2 linked regions of the Allochromatium vinosum DSM 180 genome follow. The protein of the gene in region 1 interacts with the protein of each later gene in a pairwise test. Links are inferred from orthologs where the notes say so. Each region holds a gene or a part of one and is shown on either strand. Other genes may lie near its edges.

Region 1 (11,905 bases):
ACTTGCCCGAGCCGGTCTCGCCGCAGAGCACGATCACCTGATGGCGCTCGATCAACTCGGCGACCTCGTCGCGCCGCTCGCTGACCGGCAGCTCAGGCGGATACTCGATCCGGGGCACCAGCGCCTGACGCTGGGCGACCACGGCCTGGGACGCCTGGATGCAGTCCTGGAGCTTGGCCAGCCCCTCGTCGATCGGCTGACCGGCACGCGCGCGCCGGTGCAGATTGCGCAGACGCGACTGGATTGAGTGACGATCGCGGATCAGACACCCCGCGATGTCTTGCTCACCTGGGATCTCTAGGGCGACTGGAGGGCAGGCATGGCTCGATTCCGGAGACGACATGCGGCGCACGCCCTACATGACCAGATTGATCATGGTCAGCGCCACCACCAGGAACAGCACTGTCATGAGGCTGCCGGCACGCATATAGTCGGCCACCCGATAGCCGCCCGGTCCCATGATGAGCGCATTGACCTGATGGGTCGGCAGCAGGAAGGAGTTGGAGGTGGCGATGGCGACCGTGAGCGCGAAGATGGCCGGATCGGCCCCGGCGCCGAGCGCCATGTTGACCGCCAGCGGCACCAGCAGCACGGTGGCGCCGACGTTCGACATCACCAGAGTGAAGGCCGTGGCCAGACCCGCCAGCGAGAGCTGTATCACCCAGACCGGCACATCCCCGAGCGCGGCCAGCGTCTGTTCGGCGATCCAGGCCGCCGTGCCCGTCTGTTCGACCGCCATCCCCAGCGGAATGAGCGAGGCGAGCAGGAACACCGTCTTCCAGCTCACGGCCTGATAGGCTTCCTCCATGGTCAGCACCCGCGTGAGCACCATGCCGAGCGCGCCCACCAGCAGCGCGACCGAGAGCCGCAGATCGGTGAACAGGATCAGGCTGATGGTCAGCACGAAGAGCGCGAGCGCGGCCGAGACCTTGTGCGGACGCAGTTCCTCGTGCGGATACTCGGTGGTGACGACCACGAAGTTGCGATCCTTCTCCAGGCGCGCCAGATCGGCCCAGGTGGTCTGCACCACCAGCGCGTCACCGGCGGCGAAGGGCGTGTTGCGCACCCCGCCGGTCTTGTAGGTGATCTGGGTGCCGCCGCGATTGATGGCCAGCAGCGACAGACCATAGGTCTTGCGCATCCAGACATCACGCGCGGTCTTGCCGATCAGGCTGGAACCGGGCGGGATGACGATCTCGGCGACACCGGACTTGGTCGCGGACATGACCTCGGCGAAGCGGTCGAGATCGCGCTTGCGTACGAGCTTGTTGGCGTTGGCCACGTCCAGGAGCGAATCGGCCGTACCGAGCAGCGCCAGTGTGCTGCCGGGCGTGATGCCGAGCGTGCGGTCGACGCCATCGGCACCGAAGCGCAGTCCGTCGCCCTTCTCGACGCCGACCAGACGCACCCGCCAGGTCTGTTCCAGCTCATCGACGCTCATCCCGATCAGATGGCTGTCGCTGTTGGGCACACGGAATTCGCCGATCTCGAAGTCGGTCAGACCATAGGTCTCGGCAAAATAGGTGCGGGTGTCGCCGCCCTCGGCTTTGGTCGCGCCATGGACCGGCAGCACCAGACGCCCGGCCAGCACGAAATAGACGATGCCCGTGAGCAGGAGCGCGACACCGATCGGCGTCACGTCGAACAGCCCGAAGGTCTTCATCGGCGCCACGCCCTCGGGCAGAGCCTGATTGGAGGTCAGGATCAGATCGTTGAGCAGGATCAGCGGGCTGGAACCGACCATGGTGATGGTGCCGCCGAGCAGGGCGCAAAAGCCCATGGGCATGAGCAGTCGCGACATCGGCAACCCGGTGCGCGCCGAGATGCGGCTGACGACGGGGATGAAGAGCGCGGCGGCGCCGACGTTCTGCATGAAGCTGGAGATGACCCCGACCGTGCCCGAGATCAGCGGGATGATGCGCTTCTCGGTCGAGCCGCCGATACGCATGATGAAGGCGGCGACCTTGGACATGATCCCGGTCTTGTCCAGCCCGGCGCCGACGATCATGACCGCGATGATCGAGATCACGGCATTACTGGCGAAACCGTCGAACAGATGCTCGACCGGCACCAGTCCCTGTTCGAGGCCCATCAGGGGCGCAGCCAGGCTCGTCAGACCCAGCAGCACCATGACGGTGATCGCCGCCACGTCGACACTGACAACCTCGAAAGCGAACAGAAAGACCGTCAGCAGCAGAAAACCGCTCACCCAGGCGATCTCGGCCGTCGGGACGATTCCGGCCAGATAGATGGCGGCAACGGCAAAGGCGGCGCCCGCGATGTCCGTCTTGGACAGGGCACGGATGGCGTCGAGCATGGCGTGTCCTCGTGTATGGTTACGTGTGGGTTGGAGAGGCGATCATGTTACGTTAAGAAACGCTAATATTCCTGACTTTTTCAAAGACCTCGGGTCAATCAGACGCAGGGCTCACGACTATAATGGCGGGATCTCATCGTCCCGACGGAGTGCTCGACCATGCCGACGTTCGACCCACGCTCGCTGACCGTGCTGTTGTTGTTCGGCATCGGGCTGGTCCAAGCCCAGGCGCCGGGGCGGACGATGCCCGCTCAATCCGCTCGGGTCGAGGTCGCCACCGAACTCGACCGACTCAGCCGCGAACTCGATTTCGACGTGCGCGGTCTCGAACAGACCCAAGGCGCCACAGCGCACTCGGCCGGTGAAACGCTCATCGAGCGACTGCATCTGCTCCTGGAAGACTTCGATCATGTGATCGTGCAGACGCCGGACGCCGGCATCGAACGTGTCATCATCCTCGGAGAGAAAGCCGCCTATGTGCCGCCGCCCATGGTGGTCGAAGGCGGCGAGTCGCCGGAGACGGCGCCGGCGAGCGGGGACGAGATCGTGCTGGCGACCCAGCGCCGCGGGGTCTCGCATCTGGTGACGCTGGGACTGGAAGGGACATCCGGCGGTGCGCCCATCCAGGAATCGATGCTCATCGACACGGGAGCCGATCGCGTGGTGCTGCCGGTCTCGCGGATCGCCTCGCTCGGCCTGACGCCGGATGCACTCCTGCAACAGCAGGTCCAGACGGCCAACGGCGCGGTCGAGGCGCGTATCGGGCGGGTCGCGGCCATCTGGGTCGGTTCCAAGCGACTCGCGGACGTGGAGGTCGCGTTCATCGACGACCAGCGTCTGGGCGGAACCTCGCTGCTGGGCATGAGCCTGCTCGGGCGTTTCCGCATGACCATCGATGACGACGCGAATCAGCTGACGCTGGTGCTGAAGTGAACGCTAGCCCTGACCGCGGGTGCGTGTCTTGCCGATGGCCGCGTTCTTCTCGATGAAGTCGATCATGAGTCCGGCGATGTCCTTGCCGGTGGCCGACTCGATGCCTTCGAGTCCGGGCGATGAGTTGACCTCCATCACCACAGGTCCGTGATTGGAACGCAGGATGTCGACGCCGGCCACGTTCAGCCCGACGATGCGTGCCGCGCGAACGGCAGTCGAGCGTTCCTCGGGCGTGATGCGGATCAGCGAGGCCGTACCGCCACGGTGCAGGTTGGAGCGGAACTCGCCGGCCTTGGCCTGACGCTTCATGGTCGCCACCACCTTGTCGCCGATGACGAAACAGCGGATGTCGGCGCCATTGGCTTCCTTGATGTATTCCTGCACCAGGATGTTGGCCTTGAGGCCCATGAACGCCTCGATCACGCTCTCGGCCGCCTTGTGGGTCTCGGCCAGCACCACGCCGATGCCCTGGGTGCCTTCCAGGAGCTTGATGACCAGGGGCGCGCCGCCGACCATCTTGATCAGATCCTGCACATCGTCCGGGGCATGGGCAAAGCCGGTGATCGGCAGCCCGATGCCCTTGCGTGCCAGGAGTTGCAGCGAGCGCAGCTTGTCGCGTGCGCGCGAGATGGCCACCGACTCGTTGAGCGGATAGACGCCCATCATCTCGAACTGACGCAGCACCGCCGTGCCGTAGAAGGTCACGGAGGCGCCGATGCGCGGGATGACGGCATCGAAGTCGGTGAGGTCGTCGCCCTTGTAGTGGATCGATGGGGCGTGCGAGGTGATGTTCATGTAGCAGCGCAACACGTCGATCACCTTGGTCTCGTGCCCGCGCGCGCGCGCCGCCTCGACCAGACGGCGCGTGGAGTAGAGCGAGGCATTGCGCGAGAGGATCGCGATTCTCATGCGCGTGGTGCCTCGGTGCGCAGGGTGGCGAGCAGCAACAGGACCACGCCGATCGTGATGGCGCTGTCGGCGATGTTGAACGCCGGCCAGGGGTTGAAGATCGCCAGCGGGATGACGGGCAGATAGACCTGGATGAAGTCGACCACATGCCCGAGTAGCGCGCGGTCGATGAGGTTGCCGACCGCGCCGCCGATGATGAGCGCCAGCGCGGCGGCGTGCAGGCGTTCATGGGCCGGAAGCCGCCGCAGCCAGCCGACCAGCACGCCGCTGACGATGAGCGCCAGCACCACGAAGAACCAGCGCTGCCAGCCGCCGGAGTCTGCCAGGAAACTGAAGGCCGCGCCGGTGTTGAACATGAGCGTCAGATTGACGTTGGGCATCAGTGCGACGACCTCGTAGGGTTCGAGCGCCAGGAGCACCATCCATTTGCTGGCCTGATCCAGTACGAGGATCGCCAGTGAGAGCCAGAGCCAGTTTTTCAAGGCTGAATATCCGTGTTGAAGTGCGGTTCGTTCGATCAGGCGAAGCGCCGCGTCTCGCCGCTGCCGGCGACGTTCTCGGCACAGCGTCCGCAGAGTTCGGGATGCTCCGGATTGACGCCCACGTCGGCGCGATGGTGCCAGCAACGCACGCATTTGGCGTGCTCGGAGGCACTGACGCGCACGGCCAGTCCATCCAGCTCGGTCGCGACCGCATCATCCGGACGCGCGGCCAGCGGGTGCAGGCGCGTCTCGGAGACGATGAGCGCAAAGCGCAGTTCCTCTCCGAGCCGGCCCAGCACATCGAGCAGCGCCTCCGAGCAGTACAGATCCAGCTCGGCGTCGAGCGACGAACCAATCGCTCCGCCCTTGCGCGCATTCTCCAGCGCCGGACCGATCGCCAGACGCGCGGTGATCACCTGATCCCAGAAGGCGCGGTCCATCGAATCGCCGGCGTCGAGCGCGAACAGCCCCTCGTACCAGGTCTCGGTGAAGATGGTCTCGGCGCGCTCACCCGGAATCGCGGCCCAGATCTCATCGGCGGTGAAGCTGAGGATGGGCGCCAGCCAGCGGCTCATGGCCTCGATGATGTGATACATCGCCGTCTGGCACGAGCGACGCGGCAGGCTGTCGGCCGGGGTGGTGTACTGACGGTCCTTGATGACGTCGAGATAGAACCCGCCCAGGTCGACCACGCAGAACTGCTGCACCTTCTGATAGATCAGATGGAACTGATAGTCCCGATACGCCGCGATCACCTCCTGTTGCAGCCGGTGCGCGCGGTCGACGGCCCAGCGGTCGAGTTCGATCATCTCCGACGGTGCGACACAGTTGACCGCCGGGTCGAAGCCTTCCAGATTGGCGAGCAGGAAGCGCGCCGTGTTGCGGATACGTCGGTAGGCGTCCGCCGTGCGCTTGAGGATCTCGTCGGAGACGCTCATCTCGCTGCGATAATCGGTCGCCGCCACCCACAGCCGGATGATGTCGGCCCCGAGCGTCTTCATCACATCCTGCGGGCTGACCACGTTGCCCTTGGATTTGGACATCTTCTCGCCCTTGGCATCGACGGTGAAGCCGTGGGTGAGTACCTGACGATAGGGCGCACGCCCGTGCATGGCCACCGAGGTCATGAGCGAGGACTGGAACCAGCCGCGATGCTGGTCCGAGCCTTCCAGATAGAGATCGGCCGGGGTGCTCAGTCCGTCGCGATGTTCGAGCACGCAGGCATGGGTCACGCCCGAGTCGAACCAGACGTCCAGGGTATCGTGCACCTTGTCGTAGAGCGCACCCTCGTCGGCGAGCAGATCGGCCGGCTCCAGCGCGAACCAGGCCTCGATGCCGTGCTTCTCGACCCGCTTGGCCACCAGCTCGATCAGCTCATCGGTGCGCGGATGCAGCGCGCCGGTCTCCTTGTGGACGAACAGCGGAATCGGCACGCCCCAGGTGCGCTGGCGCGAGATGCACCAGTCGGGCCGGCCGCGCACCATGCCCTCGATGCGGCTCTGGCCCCAATCGGGCATCCAGCGCACCCCTTCGATCTCGCTCAGGGCGGTGTCGCGCAAGCCCTGCTTGTCCATGCTGATGAACCATTGCGGCGTGGCGCGGAAGATGATCGGCGTCTTGTGACGCCAGCAGTGCGGGTAGCTGTGGGTGAAGCGTGTCTCCAGGAGCAGCGCGCCGTGCTGCTTGAGCACCTCGACCACATGCTCGTTGGCCTTGAAAACGTTCTCGCCCTCGAACAGCGGGGTGCCGGGCAGGAAGCGCCCGTCGCCGCCGACCGGATTGTCGACTGCCAGACCATAGCGTTGACCGACGATGTAGTCCTCCAGACCATGGCCGGGCGCAGTGTGGACGGCGCCGGTACCGGCGTCCAGCGTGACATGCTCGCCGACGATGATCGGCACCTCGCGATCATAGAAGGGATGACGCAGCTTGACCCCTTCGAAGTCGATGCCGCGTCCGTAGCCGACGACCCGATACTCCTGGACGCTCCAGCGATCCATGGTGTCCTTGAGCAGTCCCTCGGCGACCAGCAGCCGTTCGCGGCCCTGCTCGGTGACGGCCTCGACGATGACGTACTCGAGTTCGGCATTGAGCGCGACGGCCTGGTTCGCGGGCAGGGTCCAGGGCGTGGTGGTCCAGATCACGACCGAGACCGGCCCCTCGCCGCACCCGTTGGGGCTGCCATGGCAGCGTAGTTCGAGCATGGCCGGATCGACCACCGCAAAACGCACGTCGATGGCGATGGATTGCTTGTCGGCATACTCGACCTCGGCCTCGGCCAGCGCCGAACCGCAGTCGACACACCAGTGCACCGGCTTCTCACCCTTCTGCAAATGTCCGTTGGCGATGATGCGCCCGAGCGAGCGGATGATCTCGGCCTCGAAACCGAAGTCCATGGTCAGATAGGGGCGCTCCCAGTCGCCGAGCACGCCGAGCCGCTTGAAGTCGATCCGCTGCTTGTCGACCTGCTTGGCGGCATAGTCGCGGCAGGCGACCCGGAACTCGGCGGCGCTGATCTTGTGCCCCGGCTTGCCGTGCTTCTTCTCGACCTGCAACTCGATCGGCAACCCGTGGCAGTCCCAGCCGGGCACGTACGGGGCATCGAAGCCGTCGAGCGTGCGCGACTTGACGATGATGTCCTTCAAGACCTTGTTGACGGCATGACCGATATGGATCTCGCCATTGGCGTAGGGCGGGCCGTCGTGCAGGATGAAGGTCGGCGCTCCGGCGCGCGCGGCGCGGATCTGGCCGTAGACGTCGAGCGTCTCCCAGCGCTTGAGCATCTCGGGCTCGCGCTGGGCGAGGTTGGCCTTCATGGCGAAATCGGTCTTGGGGAGGTTGAGTGTGGGCTTGTAGTCGGTCACTGGGGTTCGATCCTGAAGAGACATGTCATGCCGGACGCGGCTTGGTGATGCAAGCTACAAGTGGGCGCGCGCAGAATCAAGCCGCGCGTGATGGAACGAGTCGGACGACGGGACATACAACCGTTATAGAATCACGCCAACTACATTCCGCCGATCGCCCGCACGGGGTCGCGAGAGCCGGAGCACGCACAAACCCAAGCCTAAACAGTCAGGATGCGGTTCGACACGTGAACGAAAAGTTTCTCGACAAGACTCAGCTACGCATCGGCCTGTTCGTGATGCTCGATCTGCCCTGGATGAGCCATCCGTTCTTGACGAACAATTTCAAGATCCGCAATCAGCGTCAACTGAGCATCCTGCGCCAGCTCGACATCGAGCAGGTCAAAGTCGACCTGGATCGCAGCGAAGCCTTCAGCGAGGAAGAATTGGCTGAAGCCGTGCCCGAGAACACCACGGATCCGGCCGACGACAGCCAGGACGATCTTCAATCGACGCTCTGGGCCGAGAAGAACGAGCGTATCCAGCGCCTGAAGCAGCGCCGCTCACGCCTGAACCAGTGTGCCAAGTCCTATGTCCAGAAAGTGGGTCTGGCGCGCAAACTCATGGCGCATCTGCGCTCATCGCCCGCGCAGGCGGCCGAGGAGGCCGGCGAGCTGGTCGACAGCATGGTCGGCGAGCTGACCGAGGACGCCGAGACGACGGTGCAGCTGGTCAATCTCAAGCATCAGGACGAGAACAGCTACAACCATGCCATCAATGTCTCGGCTCTGGCGTTGGTGCTCGGGCGCAAGCTGGGACTCGAACAGGGACAGTTGCGTCTGCTCGGTCAGGGCGGACTCTTCCATGACCTGGGGCACCTGAAGATCCCCGCCCAGATCCTGATGAAGAAAGAGCCGCTCATCGAACCCGAGCGACGCTTCTATGAGCAGCATCCGCGTTACGGCGCCGAGATCGCCCGTCAGATCGGTACACTGCCGGTCGGTGTCATCGAGATCATCGCCAAGCATCACGAGCATCTGGATGGCAGCGGTTATCCCGGCGGACTGCGTGCCAACGATATCGGATTGCTCACACGTATCCTGACTGTGGTCAATCGCTACGACAATCTCTGCAACGGCTTCGGCGGCGAACGCGGCCTCTCGCCGCATCAGGCCGTCTCGCGCATGTATTCCAAGGAGCGTCAGTGCTACGACCCCAAGGTCTTGACGACCTTCATCACCAACCTGGGCGTCTATCCGCCCGGTACCGTGGTGCGTCTGAACGACGAGCGCATCGCGGTCGTCATCTCGATCAACGCCGACGACCTGCTCAAGCCCAACGTGCTGGTCTACTCCGACGAGATCCCCGCCGAGGAGGCTCTGGTGCTGGATCTGATCGAGGAGGGGACCGGGATTCGCGAGAGCCTGCATCGCTCCGAACTGACCCAGACCCAGATCGAATATCTCAATCTCTCGGACAAACTCAGTTATTACTTCCAGGGCGCCCGGAGCGGTTCGGGTCGCTGAATGGCGCTTGCTTTGCTAACCTTGCGCTCTTTTATCGCTGGGACCACTCACCATGCTGCCGTTGCTGCTTACCTCCTTGCTGGCGATCGCCATTGTCCAACCTGTGTTGGCGACCGAACCGGCCTCGCCGGCGCTTGAGGTACCCTTGCCGGGCAAGCGTTCGATGGTGCGTGTCGGGGCCGTCCCCAATCCAGTGACCGAGGCGGCGCGCGCGAGTGCTCAGATGCTCTTCGAGGGGCTGGAGACCCGGGATCCCGACCGGGTCGCCCGCGCGATCGAAGGCATCGAAACCCATCAGTCAGGCGAGGTTCCGGGCGGCAATGGTTCGGCCCTGATCTGGCTGGGACGGGCCTGGCTGCACGCCAACGCGGTCGGCCTGGAGGCGGCGCGTCCCGAATCCAGGCTGGAGCGGGCGTATTTCGACTTCTTCCTCGGCGAGGACGCCAGGAACTTGCGGGAATATCTCCAGCGCAAGTATCGCGCGGGCGACTACACGCCGAACGATCCCGAGACGCACCTGGACCGGCTCACCTTTCTCGACGACCTGCTGCTGTTCAACAACCCGATGCGCTCGCAGTGGGATGCCACCGACCGGGTCGTCGAGATCATCGCCGGACTCGAACCCAAGGTGCGCCGGGTGATCGACCTGGGCGCGGGTTTCGGCTACTTCTCGACCCGGATCGCCGAGGCGCTGGGACCGGAGGCGGTCGTGTATGCCGCCGATACCGAGGAGGCCTATGTCGCGCAGCTCAAGACCTTCGTCGACCAGTCCGGCATCGACGGCGTGCGCCCCGTGCACTCCAAGCCAAACGACATCGTGGTGCGCGACCCGACCGATCTGGTCTTCATTTCCTCGCTCTATCATGTGCTCTACGCCTGGAGCCAGCCGACCGAGCGCGACGCGTTCATGGAGACCCTGAACCAGACGCTGCGCCCGGGCGGTTATCTGGTCGTGCTCGACAATCGCGACCATGACGGCGCTTCGCTGCACAATGCTTACGTGGATCGGGAGTTCGTCCAGGCCCAGCTCTATCACTATGGCTTCGAGCTGGTCGCGAACGAGGATCTGTCGCCCTACCGTTATCTGCTGGTGCTGCGCAAGAGCGCGCCCCAGGCGCCCAAGCCGCCGGTCTACACCCAGGCGCCGGAGCAGGACTCGATTCGCGTGAGCGACTCGCATTCCGTGATCCACATCGGCAGCCTCGACTCCTTCGACATCACGCCCTTCGGCATCGCTGCCGGCCGATTGATGCTCAAGGCACTCAACGACTCAGATGCCGCGGCCGCGCGCCAAGCGATCCAGCTCTACGACAAGATCATCCCCAACGAAAACTTCGGCGGCGAATACACCGCCCTGCAATGGATCGCCCGGTATCTGATCGCCACTGAGGACGAGAGGCGTGAATTGACGCGCGATCCACTCACGGCCGAGTTCATCGCCTATCTCGCTCGGAACGACTACGCCGATCTCAAGTTCTACATCGCCAGGAAATACAAGCTGGAGGCAACCTCTATTCCGATCGAGGAGGCGACCGACGAGAAGACGCGCGAGATCGGCATCATCCGCCGTCAGGCATTGGAGGATTTCATCCTCTTCAACAACCCGAAGCGCGACAGTTGGGAGCAGTCGCCCAAGATCATGGAGCGTCTGCCGCTGAAGGCCGGCGACCGGGTGGTCGACATCGGCAGCGGTCCCGGTTTCTACACGTTCAAATTCGCCGAGCGGGTCGGGTCGACGGGGCAGGTGCTGGCCTTCGACACCAAGGACTCTCACGTCGAATATCTCAATGGCCTGGCGAGCAAATGGGGCTTGAAACAGGTCGTCGGCACGGTCTCGGCCACCGATGGCTTCGAGATTCCGGACCCCGGCACGGCCGATATGGTCTTCATGTGCTCGCTCTATCACATCCTCTATGGTGTCTCCTCCCAGGCCGAGCGTGACGGCATGATCGCCAGCATCCTCAAAGCCCTGAAGCCCGAGGGGCATCTGGTGATCGTCGACAACGGTCCGGTCGAGGACGGCCTGTTGCCCTACCATGGTCCCTACATTCGCCAGGAGCTGATCGCCTCGCAGTTGAAGGCCTATGGCTTTGAACTCGAATCCAGCGAGCAGGTGATCCCGCAGCGCTATCTGATGGTGTTCTCACGCTGAGTACAGCGATGGTCGCACCCGAGACGGCGTCTGGCGTTCGCATTCATACCGGAGTTCACAATCATGAAATCACCACAGTCGGCACTGATTCTGGGCGCCATCGCCCTGATTTTGTCGCTCGTCGCGATCGGGCTGCAATTCTCGCCCCTACACAAGCGTGCGGACGATCACATGGCCTCTGCAAACATCCGGGAACCCCAGGTCGAGGGTGCGCGGACGGTTCGCGCGGAGACGCCTGAGATGGCGCCTGCCGGCGAGGCCCCCGGCTCGATCGCTGAACGCCTGCTCGACGAACAGGCACGGCGCATCGAGGGGCTGGAGCGCCAACTCGCCCAGATCACGCGCGTGATGCGGGCCTCCGGACTCGACGCGGCGGCGCCGATCTTGAGTGGTCCGCCTGGTAGCGAGCCGCTGTTGACGGCCCTCGGTGAGCAGTACGCCACGCGCGCGCGCTTCGAGGAGAGTCGTCAGCGTCTCAGCGAACGTGCGACCCAGATGCGCCAGCGTGATCTGGAGACCTATGGTCAGAGCGATTTCCAGCGTCTCACCGAACTCAGCCAGAAGGCGCGCCCGAAGCGCGGTAACGAGACCCAGGCCGAGCGGGCCGAGCGCGAGGCCGCACTCAACAGTCTCATGACCAACTATCCGGAGTCCTGGGCCACCAGCGTGGCAGTCGCCGAGCAGGCGCTCGACGCGGCCATGAATCGCAATACCCAGAGCGCGGAAATGTACTATGAGTCGCT
Region 2 (6,070 bases), 360 kb from region 1 along the record:
TTGTAGTCCACTTCAATGATGGATGACGCACATGTGCATACTCGAATTAAAGCTTGTTGGCGATATCGCCGGACAATTCCGCGTCGCAAGATACCAGCGAGGGTACCGCTGGAGCTCGCTTGAAGTAAATCAATTGCTCAACGACATCTGGAATAGCAATGGCGCCCCCTACAGTCTCCAACCGGTTGTCGTGAAGCGCGAACCCGAACGCAAAGATGCATGGGAACTCGTGGACGGCCAGCAGCGTTTAACGACACTGTACTTGGTCTTTTTCTACATGCACCGCGAAAACCTCAAAAACGTCCCACCGCCTTACTCCATTACCTATGACACCAGGTCGCAGGTCGAGAATTATCTCAGAACACTAGATCATGAGCGGCGTGAGGACAACATCGATTTTTTTCACTTGCATGTAGCCTACACATGCATCCAGGCATGGTTTGAAAAGAATGGGCCGACACCGATCCAACGTCAAAACATAGCTGATGAGGTCTTTCGCTATCTCGTCCAAAGTGTGCGGGTCATCTGGTACGAAGCGCCGCAGGAGCTCGACGCCACGACTTTATTCACGCGGTTGAATGTTGGCCGCATTCCCCTCACTGACGCCGAGCTCTTTAAAGCCCTGTTGCTCTCGAGTCGTCACAACGCCGGTGGCGTCGTGGACAGAACCCACGAAATCGCGGCGCAGTGGGACACCATCGAACGCAGTCTCCAGCATCCCGATATCTGGGCGTTCATTGCCGACGAGGCCACTGTCAACACCCCAACGCGGATCACCCTGCTGCTCGATACCCTCGCCGGTGGGCCGCACGGCGCAGCACGCCCGCAATTCCATACGTTCGACGTTCTTCGCGCGCGGGTTGAAGCGAACGGATCAGAAGCGGTCTGGAACGAAGTCGTTGCACTTTATGAACTCATTCTCGGCTGGTACGAAAGCCGAGATCACTATCATAAAATCGGCTATCTGGTGGCGATCGGTCAGCGGTTCGGCGACCTCGTGTCACTGGCCGGCAATCAGAATAAACGCGAGTTTGACGCCATCCTTGACAGGCGAATCAGGGAAACCCTCAACCTCACACCCACTGCCGTGGCGTCCCTTAGCTACGAGTCAGACAAAAAAAAGTGTACTCGGCTGCTCCTACTGATGAACGTCGAAACGGTGCGCCGGATACAGGGGTCGAGCGAACGGTATTCGTTCCGCCTCCACAGGGAACAAGCCTGGTCGCTTGAGCACATTCATGCGCAGCACGCAGATACCCTCACGATTAAGGAGCAGTGGCGGGAGTGGTTACAACTGCACCGTGAGGCGCTCGCTGACCTGACATCGATCGACCCGAATCTCCGGAACGCACTCCTTCAGCGCATCGACAACATTATTGGTAACGCTATCGATGGCCAAGTGTTCCAGGAACTCGTGCGAGACGTATCAGCGGCATTTACATTCGCCGACACGTCACCTCCAGCGGCAGGCCATACCGTGCACTCAATATCGAACCTTGCGCTTCTCGCCAATGGCCACAACAGCGTGCTCAGCAATTCGGCGTTTGAAGTCAAGCGGCGGCGTATCCTAGCGCTGGATCGGCAAGGCGCTTACATTCCCATCTGTACGCGTCAAGTCTTCCTCAAGTACTACACCGACGCAGACGCGCAGCAATTCCATTTTTGGAGTACGAAGGATCGCAACGCTTACCTGTCTGCGATCCTTTCGCCCGAGGGTGGTGTCGGTTCCTACCTAAAGTAAAGAGCAGCCTCAGCGATGACGACATCTTACAACGGCCTATTCAACCAGCCGCAGGGTAACGCTCCTGCTGTGGTCCGCATCGAGATCCCAATCATCCAGCGCGATTATGCGCAGGGGCGAGACAGTGAGGCGGTAGCACGCATCCGCGCCCAATTTCTTGATGCCATACACAATGCTGTGACAAATAAGGGAAGCCCACTCAGCCTCGATTTCATCTACGGCGATGTGATCGACGGGACGCTCCGCCCGCTCGACGGTCAGCAGCGGCTGACCACCCTCTTTTTGCTGCACTGGTATCTGGCGTGGCGCGCTGATCGCCTTGAGCAGGAACAGGGGTGGAAGCGCTTTGAATACGCGACGCGTCCCAGCGCGCGGCGGTTCTGCGAGTGCCTCGTCGAGTCAACGCCTCCGGCCGACGCACGTCTGCGCGCGTGGTTCGAAGATCAGCACTGGTTTTTGTATAGCTGGCAGCACGATCCGACGATCCAGTCGATGTTGCGCATGCTTGAGGCAATCCATGAACGCTTTGCTACGGCAGATTGTGTTGCCGCCTGGAACCGTCTCGTGCGCCCCCAAAATCCGGCGATCTCGTTCCAACTGCTGCCGATCGAGAATATGGGTTTGACCGAGGATCTCTACATTAAGATGAACTCGCGCGGGAAACCGCTGACGCCGTTTGAGAATTTCAAGGCGCGGTTCGAGCAGATCTTAGAGGTTTCCTGCCCTGAGCGCGTCGAGGGGTTCGCACTGAAGGTCGATGGGGTGTGGGCTGACCTGCTATGGCGGTTCCGGCGAAGGACCGAAAACAGTGTCGACGAGGCCTTCCTTCACTACTTTCAGTTCATTAGCGACGTCTGCGAGTGGCGCGACGGTCGGATCCCTGCGGATGACATCGAATCCCTTGCCGAGCGTGTCTACGGTCCAGGCAACCCGAATGCACTGGCGCACCTGGACTTTCTGATCAAAAGCTTCGACACCTGGGTTGGCATTGACACGTCCGCCGTGTTCGCGCAGACCTTCTCGCACCCGCCTGCTCAGGGCGACAATGCGCCTCCGGACACCGTGGTTCTCTTCGGGATACCGCCGGACGGCTCGGTCGATCTCTTTGCGGAGTGCTGCCAGGGCCGGGTACACCGAAGCTGGCCGAAAACCCTGCTCCTCTACGCGGTCCTGCTACACCGGCCGCATCAACACACGCCGGAATTTCTGCGCCGGGTTCGCATACTTCGGAACCTGATTGAAGCCTCGGGTAACGAACTCCGTGCTGACAGGATGCCCAATCTACTCAAGGACACTCGATACCTCATCGAGGCCGATGCTGAGCATCTGAATCTCTTGGACATCAAGAGCTTCAACCAGGCGCAGGTTGCCGATGAGCAGCTAAAAGTCCAGTTTCTGGAGCAAACGCCTGATCTTAAGGACGTGCTCTTCCGTCTTGAGGACCACACACTTCTACGCGGCGCTCTGGCCGCCTTCGAATTCGATGCAACGGTGTTTGAGAAGCTGGCGAACGCGTTCCACGCTGTATTCGCCACCCCGGCGGTGCTTCCGGTTCTGACCGGCGCGTTGCTTGCGGCTGGCGACTACTCGCGCCGCATCGATCTTAATCGGTTCTCGAAGTTCGGGTCGGGCGTTATCTTGGCACAATGGCGAACGGAGATCCTAACGGGGTCGAGTCGGGCTGTCCTTACACCTATCCGCAGGTCACTCGGCCACCTTCTCGATGTTGTTGCCCAAGGAAACGGCGACGTCGTTTTAGCACTCAAGGACTTCACGCAGAATTGGTTGAACAACTTTGACGCCGCACAAGGCTTGGACTGGCGCTGGTACTTCGTGAAGTACCCGGAGATGCGCGCGGGTCGGTCTGGCGTCTATGCCCACGCGACAAGGGCAATGGACTACGAAATGTGCATGCTGGATAGGCAGACTATGGCTAGCTACTATCGCGATCCATACCTCTCCGCAATTCGGGTGCAGAGCACTGTTCCGGACGACGCTGTTACGGGAACAGTCTGGCAAGACAGAGTTAATGGTCCGTGGTTCGCAGGCTACGAGACCGAAGAGCGTTGGATGCGCCTTACGAACAGTGGTACGCGGATGCGGTGCGTAAACTCTGGGCTACAACTACGCGCTCCGCAAAACGAGGATGACGCGGCAAAATTCTGGGAGGTCTGTATAGACCATGAGGTAAATGCCGATGGGCTCTTGAGGATTCCCCAAGTGCAGGTGAACGGTCATTCGCTCGATACTGTAGACCGGGTGCAACGTGGGGCCGACCTGCTTCGCGCTCTGGTACAAAAAGGTCTATAGCTGTTGCGTCTAGCGCAAGTTTCTGTTCCGTTGGTTGTCGGACCCGACGCCTGAATGGGTCAATTCTCGTGGCCATTGACAATGGTCTATCACCCCTCAATACCGTCGGGCAGACCAAGCCACTATTATCCAGAATATTTGCCGTGCGCGGTACTAAACCCCGTCCGGGATGAAATGCATCATTTTGCTGTAGGTGCGGCTTCAGCCTCATCGGTCGAACATGCGGCTGAAGCCGCACCTACAAAAGACGTTTCTCGAACCGGACGTGGTTTAGTAGCTTGGCCTAACACTCAAGGAAAATGAGGGACACCACCCATCTTTGGCTCTACCATAACTTTTCTTCTGAAAATCGCCTTACACGGCATCGCTGCACGGACGCCCGGATTCGTAGACCTCCAGCCCCAGAGATGGGTGCGGCAGATCACGATAGTCCGCCGCTTCAGACGTCTCACAGTCCTCCCAGTCAATGCCGAACGACTCCAGATACGCGCGCGCCAGCCCGATCGCCGGCTCGATCTGCGCCTTGACCTCGGGGCGCAGACTGCCGCCGAAGTCGTCCAGCTCGACCGGCTGCACGCCGATCAACAGCAGATGGCGCGGATAGTCGCCGAGCAGATCGGCCAGCGCCAGCACCTCCTGGAAGCCGGTCTGGTGCAGGCTCATCTTCTTGGCGCCCATGAACTTGGGCACCTCGTCGCCCTCGACCCGTTTGAGCGTGCCGGGCGTCAGCCCATAGTCGATGGCATCGAACACCACCAGCACCTCAGCCCAGCGGATGTCGTCGACCAGATAGATGCCCTGGGTGCCGCCGTCGAGCAGACGCACGTTGGGGCCGAAGCGAGAGCGGCGGGCGATCTCCTCGATCACCCGCACGCCGAAACCCTCGTCGGCCCAGAGCACGTTGCCGATGCCGAGAACCAGCACATTGGGGTCGGCGCTCATGGCCGATCATCCTTGAACATGCGCCACCCGCTGACCATGGTACTGATGAGACTCTGACGCGACATGATGTCCTCGCGGATGGCGGTATAGACGTGCAGCATCACGAACACGACGATGACCCACATCCCCCAGTGGTGCCACATGCGCACGTCCTGGCTCTGGCCGACGGCCGGTATGACCCAGCCGAAGAGATCGTCCTGCCAACTCCCCAGCCCGGTCTGCTCGGAATAGAGCGCAAACCCCGTGACCATCATCACCAGCCCGCCGACCGTGATGATGATGACCATGAACAAATGCGCCAGCGGATTGTGCCCGACGTATTTGCGCGGCTCCGGCTCCTGGAAGGCATACCAGCGCAGCTCGTGCACCAGCTCGCTCCAGAATCCGCGCCGCCAGAAGGGCAAGGTGAACAACTGACGCGAGTAGCGATTGCCCACGACCGCCCAATAGAGCCGGAACAGGAAACCGACCAGGAACACATAGCCCGCCGCGAAATGCAGGAAGCGGATGTTTCCCATCAGATAGTGATCGCTGGCCTCGCCCGGCAGGCTCGGCAGCGGATTGGCGATCAGATAGCCGGTGACGGCCAGGACCGTGATCGCGAGCGCATTGACCCAGTGCCAGATCCGCACCGGGGTTTGGTAGACATAGACGGCCGTGCGCTTGACCGTTGGGACGCCGGTGTACATAGACATAGCCTGTTCCTCCAATCAGCGGACCTTGACCCGCGTCAGCTCCTCGCCGTCCGGGCTCATGATGTGCGTCGAGCAGGCCAGACAGGGATCGAAGCTGTGCAGCGTGCGCAGGATCTCCAGCGGCTGATCGGGAACCGCCACTGGCGTGTTCAGGAGCGCGGCCTCGAAAGCGCCGATGTTGCCCGCCGGATCGCGCGGCGAGCCGTTCCAGGTCGTCGGCACCACGGCCTGATAGTTGGCGATCTTGCCCTTCTCGATCACCACCCAGTGCCCGAGCGCACCGCGTGGAGCCTCGGTGGTGCCGACACCCTTGGTCAGTTTCGGCCAGGTTCGCGGCTCCCATTTGTCGGGATTGGCGGTCGCGCTGTCGCCGGCCTTGAGA

The links.
Region 2: the proteins of ileS (region 1) and ALVIN_RS11490 interact in binary tests that used the Escherichia coli proteins (3 or more experiments, as listed by UniProt). The link is inferred for Allochromatium vinosum DSM 180 from one-to-one orthologs.

Annotation. Positions count from the first base shown.
Region 1 is NC_013851.1:2,261,071-2,272,975, reverse strand. The notes cover bases 4,477-7,899. They hold ileS (isoleucine--tRNA ligase), read right to left. Parts: upstream 7,506-7,899; coding sequence 4,677-7,505; downstream 4,477-4,676. Other genes in these bases: ALVIN_RS09820 (HD-GYP domain-containing protein), read left to right, coding at 7,733-7,899; lspA (signal peptidase II), read right to left, coding at 4,477-4,641. Outside these bases: ATP-dependent RNA helicase HrpA, read right to left, coding at 1-343; ALVIN_RS09845 (SLC13 family permease), read right to left, coding at 356-2,317; ALVIN_RS09840 (retropepsin-like aspartic protease family protein), read left to right, coding at 2,477-3,250; rimK (30S ribosomal protein S6--L-glutamate ligase), read right to left, coding at 3,254-4,159; more of lspA, read right to left, coding at 4,156-4,476; more of ALVIN_RS09820, read left to right, coding at 7,900-9,010; ALVIN_RS16650 (methyltransferase domain-containing protein), read left to right, coding at 9,063-11,162; ALVIN_RS09810 (hypothetical protein), read left to right, coding at 11,226-11,905. UniProt on the Escherichia coli protein: Catalyzes the attachment of isoleucine to tRNA(Ile). As IleRS can inadvertently accommodate and process structurally similar amino acids such as valine, to avoid such errors it has two additional distinct tRNA(Ile)-dependent editing activities.
Region 2 is NC_013851.1:2,621,923-2,627,992, forward strand. The notes cover bases 3,200-6,070. They hold ALVIN_RS11490 (HyaD/HybD family hydrogenase maturation endopeptidase), read right to left. Parts: upstream 4,994-6,070; coding sequence 4,406-4,993; downstream 3,200-4,405. Other genes in these bases: ALVIN_RS11485 (DUF262 domain-containing protein), read left to right, coding at 3,200-4,051; cybH (Ni/Fe-hydrogenase, b-type cytochrome subunit), read right to left, coding at 4,990-5,682; ALVIN_RS11500 (nickel-dependent hydrogenase large subunit), read right to left, coding at 5,704-6,070. Outside these bases: ALVIN_RS11480 (DUF262 domain-containing protein), read left to right, coding at 32-1,741; more of ALVIN_RS11485, read left to right, coding at 1,757-3,199.